One region of the Iodobacter arcticus genome, then DNA from elsewhere that is predicted to be linked to it. Evidence: predicted binding sites of a transcription regulator. Region 1 holds the regulator's gene; each other region holds the start of a gene.

The links. The regulator HrcA, encoded in region 1, represses chaperone genes, less so after heat shock. The targets are predictions, from matches to a motif close to ATTAGCACTCGNNNNNNNCGAGTGCTAAT.
Region 2: rpoH (RNA polymerase sigma factor RpoH) is a predicted target of HrcA. The motif match lies at 1,188-1,216, and genes of this name have one in related genera.
Region 3: groES (co-chaperone GroES) is a predicted target of HrcA. The motif match lies at 2,612-2,640, and genes of this name have one in related genera.

What each region holds. Positions count from the first base shown of each region.
Region 1 covers NZ_JBHTBQ010000033.1:176,390-181,241, reverse strand. Annotated here, with positions in the region: gene recN (DNA repair protein RecN) at 1-37, opposite strand, end outside; gene ACFQNF_RS14815 (NAD kinase) at 307-1,182, opposite strand; gene hrcA (heat-inducible transcriptional repressor HrcA) at 1,528-2,541, shown strand; gene mltB (lytic murein transglycosylase B) at 2,747-3,796, shown strand; gene ACFQNF_RS14800 (DUF2339 domain-containing protein) at 4,171-4,852, shown strand, end outside.
Region 2 covers NZ_JBHTBQ010000004.1:71,185-76,036, reverse strand. Annotated here, with positions in the region: gene ftsE (cell division ATP-binding protein FtsE) at 1-130, shown strand, start outside; gene ftsX (permease-like cell division protein FtsX) at 137-1,039, shown strand; gene rpoH (RNA polymerase sigma factor RpoH) at 1,252-2,103, shown strand; gene msrP (protein-methionine-sulfoxide reductase catalytic subunit MsrP) at 2,308-3,231, opposite strand; gene ACFQNF_RS01855 (protein MIGRI) at 3,397-3,561, opposite strand; gene mraZ (division/cell wall cluster transcriptional repressor MraZ) at 3,831-4,268, shown strand; gene rsmH (16S rRNA (cytosine(1402)-N(4))-methyltransferase RsmH) at 4,348-4,852, shown strand, end outside.
Region 3 covers NZ_JBHTBQ010000014.1:393,518-398,369, forward strand. Annotated here, with positions in the region: gene ACFQNF_RS09860 (acyl-CoA thioesterase) at 3-479, shown strand; gene groL (chaperonin GroEL) at 545-2,185, opposite strand; gene groES (co-chaperone GroES) at 2,257-2,547, opposite strand; gene ACFQNF_RS09875 (TonB-dependent hemoglobin/transferrin/lactoferrin family receptor) at 2,896-4,852, shown strand, end outside.

The DNA of each region.
Region 1 (4,852 bases):
CGATGACAAAGGATTTAAGCGAGATAGAAAGCAGCATGGCGCTTTTTTACACCTTGGTTACGGTTGCCACAGAGATTATAAAAATCAGTGAAATGGTTAAAAGCTAAAGATCTGTAGACACAGAGATAAAGAGAGAACACTAAGAACACAGAGAAAAACATGACGTTTTCAATAAGTGCTTCAGGCTGAGTGATTGATCATAACCTTGCACTACATATTAACTGTTCATCACAAGATTCGCCGCAAACACATACTTATCTCGTTTTTCTCTGTGTCTACAGAACTAAGCCTTGTGAGCCACTACAATTACAAACGCTCGCCCCAGCGTAGTTTTTCGCGCAGTGTGTCGTAGTAGTGATAACTATTTGGGTGCAATATTCTTAAGGTATTGCGATAGCGGCTAATCAATACACGATCTTTTTCTTGTAAATCACAGTGCGACTGATTGTCGTAATACACCCGTGCATCTTGAGCACGGGTCAGCAAAAATTCCACCGCACAGGTATCGTTCACCACAATCGGGCGATTCGATAGCGATTGCGGGCAAATCGGTACCAGTGCAATTGCGGGCAGGCTAGGATGCAAAATCGGCCCACCGGATGCCAGAGCGTAAGCCGTAGAGCCGGTTGGCGTTGAAACAATCAAGCCGTCCGAACGCTGACTATATACAAAGCGGCCATCAATGAAGATTTCAAATTCGATCATGGCGCCGGTATTACCCCGGCTAAATACCACATCATTAAACGCTAAGGCGTTGTCAATTTCATGACCATCACGCACTACGGTGGTTTCAAGCAGGATGCGCTCTTCGGGGATAAACTCACCGTGCAGCATGGCGATCACTAGCTCGTCCATTTCATCAACTGAGATATCAGTCATAAAGCCTAGGCGGCCTTGGTTAATCCCCAGCAGCGGAATGCGATAGGGCGCAAGCAAACGCGCCACGCCCAGCATGGTGCCATCCCCGCCCAGCACAATGACTAAATCCGCCACTTTGCCGATATTATCGCGGCTTACATCCTGATGCTCGGTAATGCCGTGCTCTTCTGCGGTGGCCTGATCGAGTAAAACTTTAACGCCAGCAGCGGTTAACAGCGTGGCAAGACGGCGTATAGGCTCGTCCAGATTAGGCGTGCCAGCACGCCCTACAACAGCGACGGTTTTGAACAGTAGACTATGCATAAGCTCATTAGACCCGATTTTTTAATAAATAACACCCGTAGTCAGTTATGTTATTGCATTCTTGGGGCCTGCGCCTAGCCGGAAGATTCCCTTCTGGCTCCAAACGCTCTCCGTACTGGCCAAGCCTGACTTAAACAGAGGCAATACACAGCGTGCTACACAGATACATTGCGAAAGGTAAATAAGGCGGCTCCAAGCAAGCAGCAGTGAAATAACCGGCAGTGCTGATCTACTTTAAAACCTAAGAAACTGCCCGGCATTTTTGAAAGCAGGGGCTTGCCCACAAGCGAAACTCCTTGTAAAACGAAGTAAGATTCGCAACTTGGTCCACCACCACCGCCCTATATGCTGAACGATCGTTCTCAAATTCTACTTAAAACCCTCGTCGAGCGCTACATTGCTGACGGCCAGCCTGTTGGCTCAAAAGCTTTACAGCATTTCTCAGGGCTAGATATCAGCTCCGCAACAATCAGAAATACCATGGTTGATCTGGAAGCGCTGGGCTTTGTAGCCAGCCCGCATACCTCTGCGGGCCGCATCCCCACCGCCTTGGGCTACCGTCTATTTGTTGACTCTTTGCTTACCGTGCAAACTTTAGATCAACTCACTCTGACGGGGCTGGCGGAACAATTACCGATAGACAGCCCGCAACGCAGCGTAGCCGCCGCTTCGCAAATTTTATCGCAGCTCACCCAGTTTGCCGGTGTTGTGCAAAGCCCAAGGCGGCATGAGCTTTTGCTCAAGCAAATCGAATTTATGCAATTATCCGAGCGCCGTGTGTTGCTGATCCTAGTGACCAGCGATGGCGATGTGCAAAACCGTATTTTGCAAACTGAACGACTATTTAGCAGCAAAGAGCTTAACGAAGCTGCTCACTTTTTAAATGAATATTGCTCAGGCAAAACACTGGCGGCATTAAGCCATATTGTGCAAAACGAATTAGTCAGATTAAAAAGCGATATTGTCAGCCTGATGAATGCCGCCGTCGTGCTGGGGGCTGAATTAGCAAACCATAACGATTCTATGGTGATTGCGGGCGAGCACCAGCTACTTGGCTTTGGTGATTTATCATCCAATGTGGCCAGAATGCGCCAGCTATTTGCGCTATTTGAGCAAAAAACGGCGCTGCTACAATTGCTGGATTTAGGTAATCACGCTGATGGTGTAAAGATTTATATCGGCGGTGAATCCGGCCTGGCACCGCTGGACGACTGCTCAGTAATCACAGCGCCTTATCGCGTAAATGGCGAAATTGTTGGCACACTGGGGGTGATTGGGCCTACCCGAATGGATTATGAAAGAGTAATTCCTATTGTTGACATCACCGCCCAGCTATTGTCTTCGGCACTTTCTCAATAAACTCCTCTTTAAATGACAAGGGCTCACTTCCCTAGCGCTGCCAGCGATACAAAGACACAATCGGCTCAAGGGATGTGTTTTTTATGAGCCACAAGCCATATTCACTCTGAAATTGCTCAACGCGATCTACCCAGCACAACATCTTCTCTCATGATTGCATAGCCTTTCATGGATAATACAAACCACCATTAGAAAAGCGAAGACCATGCGTAAACTTCTCCCCCTGTTATTAGTCAGCCTGATGGGCATGGCGCACGCCGACGAAGCCTTAGTTGCCCGCGAAGATGTACAGGCTTATATCAAGGCCACCGCTGCAGCGCATCAGTTTAGCGAAGAAGAGCTGGTGCAGACGCTCAGCCGCGCCACGCATAAAAGCAATGTGCTGGATATCTTGGATCGCCCTTCCACCGCACGTCCTTGGTATACATTTCGCGTTAATTTTGTAAACCCGGCTCGCAGTTTGGCAGGGGCCAAATTCTGGCGTGAGCACGCCATTGCCATCAAAGAAATCAGCGAGCGCTATGGGGTAGAGCCGGAAGTGATCGTGGCTATTTTGGGGGCGGAAACCAATTACGGTAAAAACACCGGCAGCTTTTATATTCTGGATGTGCTGAGCACCATCGCCTTTGATTACCCACGCCGCGCCGAATTCTTTCAAAAAGAACTAACCGAATTCTTATTATTAGCCCGCGAAGAGAACGAAGACCCGATGAGCTTTAAAGGCTCTTACGCAGGTGCAATGGGCTGGCCGCAGTTTATGCCCTCATCGTTTCGCCAATATGCCGTGGATTACGATCAAAACGGCCATCGTGATATCTGGGCCCACCCTAACGATGCCATTGCCAGTGTGGCTAATTATTTAAAAGCACACGGCTGGGAAAAAGGCCAGGCAGCCTATGCTGCCGTCAATATTAATGCCGATATGAGCGATGTATTTGCCGATAAATTCAATCTGCATTACACCGTGGGCGAATTAATGCAAAAAGGCGTGGTGCCGCTTAATGAGCTGGATACCCAGCAAAAAGCGGTTTTATTTGCACTAGAAACCGAGCCTGGCTTTACCAGCCACTATCTAGGCTTTAATAATTTTTATGTCATCACCCGTTACAACAAAAGCACACTTTATGCGACAGCGGTATTGCAGCTTTCTGAAAACATTTTAAAAAGTTATCAGGAAGGCGAGGATTTAAAACCAGCTAAAACCCCTGCCAAGCCCGTTGTTAAGCCAGTCAAAAAACCAGGTGCTTGGCGTTAAATTGAAGGAAGGGCATATCTTATTCCCCCTAAGTATCACGTTAATCCAAGGTCATCAGTCGCATCTTTTGTAGGGCGGGTGAAACCCGCCAGACTTTGGCATAAAACGCCACGAAAAACGGCGGGTTTCACCCCAGTCCTATCAACATAAGAAAAGCACTTCGGAGTGGTGCTCCCGTAGGTTGGGTTAGCGGGGTTATTCGCCGAGTTTGGGCGGATAATCCCGCGTAACCCAACGTTTAGGCGGAAAAGAAGGTTGGGTTACGCGATAAAGCCGCTAACCCAATCTACGAATTCCTCTTAAGTTGACAGGATTAGGTTTCACCCTCCCTACAATAGACAGAACACCAAACAGCCCCCTACTCAAAGGCCAATATGAAAGCAAGCATCATTATCTTGATTGCAATGATTTGGGGAGGGCTGCAATTTGGTGTAGGCGGTGCCTTGGGCGCGGGGCTGCTGGCGTTTATTGGCTATCTTTATCTCAGCAAAAAATCCACACCACCCACACAAGATAGTGGCGATGCAACCGTGGAAGCGGCTAATTTATATACCCCGCCCACGTCACTCATCCCTCAAGCCAACACAGGTCAAAGTCTGGAGCAAAGAGTCGCTCAGCTAGAACAATCTCTCGCGACCTTGCAAGAGGAGATGCGCTTATTGAGAGGTGGTGCCAGCGCTGCGCCAGACGTCGAAAAAATCATCCTCTCCCCTTTACCCTCAGCGCCTGAGCCTATTTTCGAGGCAGCTACCGTCTTTACGCCCGCCGACACGCCAGCAAGCATCCGCGAGATAGAGCAAGCCCCCGTATTTGCAGAAGTGATTACACCGCCGGAACTCAATACTGAGCCTGAGCCTGAGCCCGAACCCAAAATCCCTTATGAACCAGCAGCACCCAGCTGGCTGGATACCCAGCTCAGGAAGGCGTACAACGCAGCCAAAGACTGGCTCATGGGCGGCAATACCGTGGTGCGGGTCGGGATACTGATCCTCTTTTTTGGCGTGGCATTTTTGCTTAAATTTGCCGCCGACAACAGCATGCTGCCGGTAGAGTTTC
Region 2 (4,852 bases), on a different contig from region 1:
TATTCTTGAGCTGTTTAAATCCTTTCATCAAGTTGGCGTCACCATCGTTATTTCTGCTCACGATGAAACCCTGATGGCAGATTACGGCCGCCGTATTCTGCGCCTGAAAAATGGTCAATTTACTGCTTGAGGCGCTATGAAACACTGGTTCAGACTTCATCTACTCTCCTTAGCACGCACCTTGGGTGCTTTGGTTCGTCATCCTTTCTCCAGCGCGCTTAATCTATTGGTGATTGGCATTACCGCCGCACTGCCCTTGGCGCTGTGGCTGATTATTAGCAGCCTGAGCAGTGTGGCGAGCCAGATTCATGTAGAGCCGCAAATTTCTATCTTTATGCGCGATACCGCCACGGCAGAAGATCTTGCCATGCTTAAAACGCAATTAAAGAAAGACCCTCGCATCGCCAGCAGCCGCTTTATCAGTAAAGACGATGCACTCAAAGAAATGCAGATTTCATCTGGCGCAACCAATCTGTTAGCAGGGTTGAGCGAAAATCCGCTACCCGATGCCTTTGTATTAAGCAGCAAAGACGGCCAAGCCAGCACCTTAGAAGCCTTGCAAAAAGATCTGATCAGCCGCCCTGGAGTCGAGGAAGTACAGCTCGATTCTGCTTGGGCACATCGCTTAGAAAGATTGCTCGCGCTGGGCCAGACTTTATTTGAAGTGATTGCCGTGCTACTGGCCGCAGCACTGGCGCTGATTACCGGCAACGCGATCCGTATGCAAATTTTAACGCGCAAAGAAGAAATCGAAGTGGCAAGGCTGATCGGCGCAACCGATGCCTTTATCCGCCGCCCTTTTGTCTACTTTGCCATGGTGCAAGGCTTGCTGGGCGGCTTAGTTGCCTGCGCTATTGTTGGTGGCATGCTATCGCACCTCAACCCTGCGGTAAGCGATTTGGCAACGGCTTATGGACAAAAATTTACCCTGCTATCGCCTGATCTCATCACCATTGCCATCGTTTGTGGCCTGTGTACTCTCCTGACGTTTATCGGCGCATGGCTGGCGGTATGGCGGCATTTAAGGCAATTTACATAGCCTTGGCAAAATGATTTAAAAATAGCTCAAGCCGCATTTTTATTAGCATTAGTACCGATTAATTCACGCTATTGAGCAGATAGGAAAAATTGCCGTGCCTTGCCCCCCCATAGTGTGATTGAATCAAAAGTCTGAATATTTGCTTTTTCTTAGCACTCTCTCAAGTCAAGTGCTAGAATCAGCAAGCGTTTTTTGCTAGGAGAGATTTAAACATGGCGTCTGCACTTACACTTCCCGTTCTGTCCGGTGGCGACAGCATCGAGAGCTATATCCAGCGTGTAAATACCGTCCCCATGCTCTCGCAAGAAGAGGAAATCAGCCTTGCCGAGCGCTACCACCAAGACAACGACTTGGAGGCCGCCAAGCAACTGGTTATGTCCCATCTGCGAGTCGTGGTATCGATTGCACGCGGTTACTCTGGCTACGGCCTGCCTCAGGCAGACTTAATCCAAGAGGGCAATATCGGCCTGATGAAAGCGGTAAAACGCTTTGAGCCCGGCCGTGGCGTACGCCTATTTTCCTTCGCTGTGCATTGGATCAAAGCCGAAATCCACGAATACGTACTGCGCAACTGGCGCTTGGTGCGTGTTGCCACAACCAAAGCCCAGCGTAAATTATTTTTTAATCTGCGCTCCATGAAGCCCGGCTTTGCCGCACTCACCACCTCTGAAGCGCAAAAAATCGCCGACGATTTAGGTGTAAAGCGCGAAGAAGTGCTGGAAATGGAAACGCGGATGAGCGGCCAAGATATCTCCTTGATCGCCGATGACAACGATGATGAAGGCTACGCACCGATTGATTGGCTGGCCGATCACGACAGCGCACCGGACGCCACCTTGGCACGCCGTGCTACAGATAAGCTGCATACCGAAGGCCTGCAAATGGCACTCGCAAGCTTAGACGAGCGCAGCCGCCGAATCGTGGAAACACGCTGGCTAGCCGATGAAGGCACATCCCTTACGCTGCACGATTTAGCCGCAGAATTTAATGTCTCGGCCGAACGTATCCGCCAAATCGAGGCCAAAGCCCTCAGCAAAATGAAGCAGGCTTTACTGCCAGCATAAAAAAACGGAGCCAGCGGCTCCGTTTTTTTGTACCTTAATTATTGAAATGAAACATAAAACCCAGATCTTGAACCACGGAGGACACGGAGTTACACGGAGAAAAACCAGAAAAGGAGGTTTTACTGCATTTCAGTTTTTCTCCGTGGCTCTCCGTGTTCTCCTTTTCCTCCGTGGTTCAAGATTTGGGTTTAAATTTTTACCCTTTCAAAACAACTTCTTCAAATCCATTCCCTTATACATTCCCGCTACTTGATCGCCGTAGCCATTAAACATTAAGGTTTTGCGTTTAAAGAATTCGCCAATGCGCCGCTCGGTAACTTGGCTCCAGCGGGGGTGGTCTACTTCTGGGTTTACATTGGAATAAAAGCCGTATTCATTTGGCCCTGCTTTATTCCATGAAGTTTGCGGTTGTTTTTCGGTAAGGCGGATTTTTACAATCGATTTAGCGCTTTTAAAGCCATATTTCCACGGCACAACCAAACGAATCGGTGCGCCATTTTGATTAGGTAATACTTTGCCATAAAGGCCCACCACCATAATCGCCAAAGGATGCATGGCTTCATCCATGCGTAATCCTTCGGTGTAGGGCCAATCCAATACCGAGCGGCCAACGCCGGGCATCTGTGCTTTGTCGGCTAGCGAAATAAATTCAACGTATTTGGCTTTAGAAGTGGGATTAACCCGTTTAATTAATTCAGAAAGTGGGAAACCCACCCAAGGAATAACCATCGACCAGCCTTCTACACAGCGCAGGCGATAAATTCGCTCTTCCAAAGGCGCAATCTTTAGCAATTCTTCTATTGAGAAAGTACGCGGCTTTTCGCATTCTCCCTCAATCACAATATTCCAAGGCCGAGTTTTTAAAGTATGCGCGGCTTTAGCCGGATCATCTTTTCCCGTACCAAATTCGTAGTAATTATTATATTGAGTGATTTGCTCAAAAGTATTTTTATCGTCTTTAGCAGAAAGAGGGCTACTGCGGTAAACCAACTCGCCCGCAGCCTGTGCAGGTAAAGCAGCGGCCAGCCCCAAGGCAGCAGCACCAGTCATGATTTGACGCCGATTGAGCCAAATACTTTCAGGGGTAATTTCGGAAGGTAATATTTCTGTCGATGAACGGATCAGCATGATGTTCTCCAGTGGCAATAGGAATTAGTCGAATAGAACAGCAAGTGCTGACAGCGACTTTCACATTTTATTTGCAATAAGACCGATTACCAGCAAGAAAAGTTGCTTCTGCCAAGCACTTTACTCCGAATGCATGCGAATCCATCCACACAGAGAAAACGAACATCAATACATGTGCAAAAACAAGGCACTAGCGGCAGCCATCAACAAAACAATCGACGCAATCTTCATTGTACGGTCTATTTCTAAGCGCACAGCAGGGCTAATTCGCCGCCAAAGCGCCCAGATCAGCAAGCCTAGCAAACAGATATTCAGTAATTTTTCTGTCATAAGGCGTAATCAGTATCCAATGAGGGGAAAAAGCGCATTATTCGCTCATTAAGTTAAAGTTTTACTTTAACTTAATTGGTTTAATGCTTGCTTATACAAGATAAAACAAGTGAAAAATGTACGTTACCTATTTTGCAGCTAAGTGATTGTATCAAAAGAATAATTAAAAAACGGGCGCTTGTGCGCTCTTTTTTTTTACTCTATAGTGGGAAGTAGTGGGTGAAAGTGGGTAAAAGTGTCGTTTTAACCCTTATAAAGAGTAAATCATCATGTTTGGCGGTGTGGCATCTTTAAATCTCGACAGCAAAGGACGATTGGCAATTCCTGCCAGGCATCGTGACGTGCTGGGGATTCACTGTGCTAACCAATTAGTCATCACGGCTGAGCCATCGGGTTGCTTACTTCTTTATCCTTCGCCTGATTGGTTGCCGGTGCGCGATCAACTTAACCGTCTTTCTGGCGCTCAGATGCCTATTCGCCGTTTTATCGTCGGCCATGCCGAAGAGATCGAACCCGATAGCGCTGGGCGCATTTTAATTCCGCCGCGTTTACGCCAGCTGGCAGGCCTCGATAAAGAAGTCGCCTTGGTGGGAATGGGCAATAAATTCGAACTATGGGATGAAGCCCGCTGGGCTGCCCAAGTTCAAGCCGTTATGGAGATCAGTCCAGACGATTTGGCAAAACAAATGCAGGACATCGTGCTTTGACCCTGATTCATACCATTCGCCTTGAAGAGGCCGTGCCGAGCATCAACGGCCACATTAACTTTTTACAAGGCATCGTGCTTTGACGCTTATTCACACCACCGTTTTGCTAGACGAGGCCGTGCACGCACTGGCGATCAAGCCAAATGGCATTTATGTCGATTGCACTTTTGGCCGTGGCGGCCACTCGCGCCTTATTCTTTCCAAGCTAGGTACTGACGGGCGTTTGATTGCTTTTGATAAAGACCCGATGGCGATTGCTGAGGCCGCCACCATTAACGATCCGCGCTTCACCATCGTGCACGAAGGCTTTGTTAATTTGCAGAAAGAGTTAAACCTGCGTGGTATCGAGTATGTAGATGGCGTACTGATGGATTTAGGTGTGTCATCTCCACAGCTGGATGACGCTAGCCGTGGCTTTAGTTTTCGCTTTGATGCCCCGCTCGATATGCGCATGGATACAACGCGTGGCATGACAGCGGCCGAATGGCTGAACTTAGCCGATGAGAAAGACATTGCAGAGGTGGTAAAAGACTATGGCGAAGAGCGGTTTGCTAAACAGGTTGCAGCAGCGATTGTTGCGAGTA
Region 3 (4,852 bases), on a different contig from region 1:
ATATGTTAGATCTGCCTCGGCACCAAATAATGATGACGGTGTTGATGACGCCGGATATGGCTAATTTCTCTGGCAAGGTGCACGGTGGCGCTTTGCTGAAAGAGCTCGATCAGGTGGCTTATGCCTGTGCCAGCCGCTATGCGGGGGCTTATGCGGTGACACTTTCTGTGGACCAGGTGATTTTTAAGCAGCCGGTGTTTGTGGGGGAGTTGGTGCATTTTTTAGCTAGCGTTAATTACACTGGCCGTACTTCAATGGAAGTGGGTATCCGGGTGGTGGCAGAGAACATCCGTACCCAGACTGAACGGCACACCAATAGTTGTTATTTCACTATGGTGGCGATGGGGGATGATGGTAAATCTGTGGTGGTGCCGCCGCTTACTCCCGCCGATGATGATGCAGAAGCGCGTTGGGTAGCCGCCGAGGCTAGGCGGGATATCCGGCTGATGTTGGCAGAGAAAATGGTGTTTAAAAAATAGCTGCGGCATAAAAAAACGCCACTTCCAAAGAAGTGGCGTTTTTCTTGAGGCTTAAACAGCTGGCATTACATACCCATGCCGCCCATACCACCCATGCCGCCCATATCTGGCATGCCTGAGCCTTCTTCTTTTGGAAGCTCAGCAATCATGCAGTCGGTAGTCAGCATCAGGCCAGCGATCGATGCTGCGTGTTGCAGTGCCGAGCGGGTTACTTTAGCTGGGTCAAGAACACCCATTTCTACCATGTCGCCGTAAACGCCAGTACCAGCGTTGTAACCGAAGTTACCTTTGCCTTCCAATACTTTGGAAACCACAACGCTAGGCTCGTCGCCCGCGTTTTGTACGATCTGACGCAATGGCGCTTCGATGGCTTTCAGTACGATCTTGATACCTGCATCTTGATCAACGTTAGCGCCTTTCAGATCCACGATAGAAGAGCGTGCGCGCAGCAGAGCTACACCACCACCGGCCACAATGCCTTCTTCCACAGCTGCGCGTGTTGCGTGCAGTGCGTCTTCAACGCGGGCTTTCTTCTCTTTCATTTCAACTTCAGTCGCTGCGCCAACCTTGATCACTGCAACGCCGCCAGCCAGTTTAGCTACGCGTTCTTGCAGTTTTTCGCGATCGTAGTCGCTCGTTGCGTCTTCGATTTGCTTACGGATCAGGCCAACACGTGTTTTGATGGTGTCTTCATTACCCGCGCCATCGATGATGATGGTGTTTTCTTTGGATACTTCGATACGCTTAGCAGAACCTAATTCAGCCAGTGTGGCTTTCTCTAGAGTTAGGCCAACTTCTTCAGCGATTACAGTACCGCCAGTCAGGGTAGCGATGTCTTCCAACATGGCTTTACGACGATCACCAAAGCCTGGAGCCTTAACCGCTACAGTCTTCAGAATACCGCGAATATTATTCACTACCAGAGTCGCCAGCGCTTCGCCGTCTACATCTTCAGCAATAATCAACAATGGACGGCCAGCCTTAGCCACTTGTTCTAGTACCGGCAGCAGGTCACGGATGTTGCTGATTTTCTTGTCGAAAAGCAGAACAAACGGATTGTCCAACAGGGCAATTTGTTTTTCTGGGTTGTTGATGAAGTACGGTGAGAGGTAGCCGCGATCAAACTGCATACCTTCAACTACATCCAACTCATCTTCAAGGCCAGTACCGTCTTCAACGGTAATTACGCCTTCTTTACCTACTTTTTCCATCGCAGCAGCGATTTTTTCGCCGATGATTTCGTCGCTGTTAGCAGAGATAGAGCCAACTTGAGCGATTTCTTTGGTGGTAGAGCAAGGCTTAGCAATGTTTTTTAGCTCAGCAACCAAGGCAATGACCGCCTTGTCGATACCGCGCTTCAAATCCATTGGGTTCATGCCAGCAGCTACGTATTTCATGCCTTCTTGCACGATGGCTTGAGCCAATACGGTCGCTGTGGTTGTACCGTCACCAGCGATGTCAGAAGTCTTAGATGCAACTTCCTTCACCATTTGCGCGCCCATGTTTTCGAAACGGTCTTTTAATTCGATTTCTTTGGCTACCGATACACCGTCTTTGGTGATGGTAGGCGCGCCGTAGCTGCGTTCTAGCACAACGTTACGACCCTTAGGGCCCAGTGTTACTTTAACGGCATCAGCCAGAATATTTACACCAGCAACCATGCGGGCACGGGCGGAATCACCGAATTTAACTTCTTTTGCAGCCATGTTTATTTACTCCGTAGTGGTTTGAGATCGTGCCGGGCTTGGGCCTCGGTCACGAAGGATCACGCAGGTTATTAACCTTCGATCACGCCCATGATGTCTTCTTCACGCATTACTAGCAGTTCGTCGCCATCTACTTTCACGGTTTGGCCGCTGTACTTACCAAAAATTACTTTATCGCCAGCCTTAACAGCCATTGGGCGTACAGAGCCGTTTTCTAAAATCTTACCGTTACCGACGGCAACCACTTCGCCCATATCCGGCTTTTCAGCAGCGTTACCTGGCAACACGATGCCAGATGCAGTTTTTTCTTCAGCTTCAACGCGTTTGATTACTACACGGTCATGCAAAGGACGAATTTTCATGGTGTTCACTCTCCAGATAAAAAAAGTGGCATTCAATGCTTGGCCAAGCGGCCTACAGAACGCTGTTAGCACTCACTGCTAACGAGTGCTAGATGGTATGGGCGAGGTGAGGTCTTTTCAAGTGGGGGAAGAGCGAAATTTTTTGAAGAGCATCATTATTGCTTATGCTGGCCATGCAGATCTCACCAGATTGGATACTTTAATTTGTAAGAAAACTGTTTTAATGGGAATCATTATCATTTATAATGATGACGATTGAGTTACATCTCTGAGCCATTGTCGACTCCCCTAAAAAAGGGCATGTGAAGTTCTGCCCTTACTGTTCTTATTAAAACGAGTTTGAGCAAAATGAAGATTCAAAATACAGCGATGCTGCTTGCACTTGCCGCCGCCTTTAGTGCCCCTGCCTTCGCAAGTAAAGCCGCAAGTAAAACAGCCAGCGAAGTGGCAGCAAAAAAGCCCACTGAAGCAACTTTGCCTGCGATCACTGTATTTGGTGAAAAAATGGATAGCGCCAATGTGGGGCGCTCCTATTTAAATCATGAAGATATTGAACGCCAGCAAGCTGGCAATGTGGCGGCTTTGCTCGATACCCTGCCAGGGGTGGATTTAACCGGCACGTCGCGCCCAAGCGGGCAAACTTTAAACATCTGGGGCTTTAATAAAGTTCAAGATGTAAAAGTGATTGTGGACGGCGCGCCTAAGGGTTTTGAAAAGTATCGCCAAGGCTCGATTTTTATTGAGCCAGAGCTGGTGAAGCAAATCGAAGTGAATAAAGGCCCGCATACCTCTCTCTATGGGAATGGTGGCTTTGGTGGTGTGATCACGATTGAGACGAAAGACGCCAAAGACCTTTTGCAGGGCGACGCTAATCTAGGCGCTTTGCTCAAGTATTCGCATCAAACAAATAATCATGAGCAAGACACCACGGCGGCGGTTTATGGCCGCACTGAAGATGGCCGTTTTGATGCGCTGGTGTATTTTACCCAGCGTAAATCCGATGATTTGCGTAAACCCAATGGCGACCTTTTCCGCTTCTCTGCTATTGACGCGCCTTCCAGTCTCGCAAAACTTAATATCCGCCTGACAGAAGATCAGTTACTCACGCTATCGACCATGCAAGGCCGTAGCAGCGCTTGGGCCCCTTTTGCTGCATTGGGTGAAGATGCGCCAGCGCCCACTGAGGCAGAAATTAAAAAATTTGGTTTTGATGAAGCATGGAAGCGCAAGGTGCTGTACCGGGATCAGGAAGACACCACTTACTCAGCAAAATGGCGCTTTAGCCCGAGTGATAATCCGCTGATCAATATCTTGGCGAGCTATGGCTATTCTAAAACCAATCAGCACGATCAACGTTCCGCCACGGCCTCTGTGGGCTCTTTCCTTGGCTCATTAGGTAATGAAAGCTGGGCGACTTATACCGATAAGCTGGCTGAATTACGCAATGAAAGCCTGTTTACGAGCGGCCCCTTTGCCCATGTGCTGAGCGTTGGCACACAGTGGCACGATAATCAGCGCGATACGCTGATGTATTACCCAAGCAGCACGGCAATCAAAGACCCAAGTTATAACTACGGCTATTTCCAGCCTTACTATATGCCTGCTGGTCAGCAAAGAGGGCTAGGTATTCATGTGCAAGATGCGGTGAGTTATGGTGATGTGACGCTGACAGCGGCATTACGCTATGACCATATCACTGCAGAAGGTGTGCCGAACCGAGCGCGCCGTTATAACAGCTCGCTGCCTGCGGCAGGTCATGATTATAGTGAAGCTCGATTTGAAGGCTTTTCACCTAGGCTGGGCTTGTTCTGGAAAGCCAATAACCATGCCTCTTTCTTTGCGGATATCAGCCAGACCTGGCGCGCACCAACGATTGATGAGCTGTATTCCACAGAGTACTACGTGTCACCCGCAGTGGGGTCAGCCACGCCCGGTACAAGCCGTGGCCTAGATGTAGAGCGAATTACTGCTGCGCGTGTGGGCGCGATGTGGAATCAGCAAGGTTTGCTGACCGAAAATGACGATGCACAGCTGCGTTTTACCCTCTATCAAAACCGAGTCTCAGACAATATCGGCCCGCGCCTTGGTGTGTTGGTGCCGGGCTATACCTCTGCGGGTCGAGATAAATTACCGCCAGCACTGTCTAATTACCGCAATTTGAGTGGCTATAAAACCGAAGGGATGGAAATCGAAACCTTCTATAACACGCGCTACTTCTTTGCCAACGCGTCTTTGTCGATGCAATACGGCAGAAGAAACGGCAGCCAGCGCGACCCTTGGGGTAACGATGAGCCGGTATCGAGTG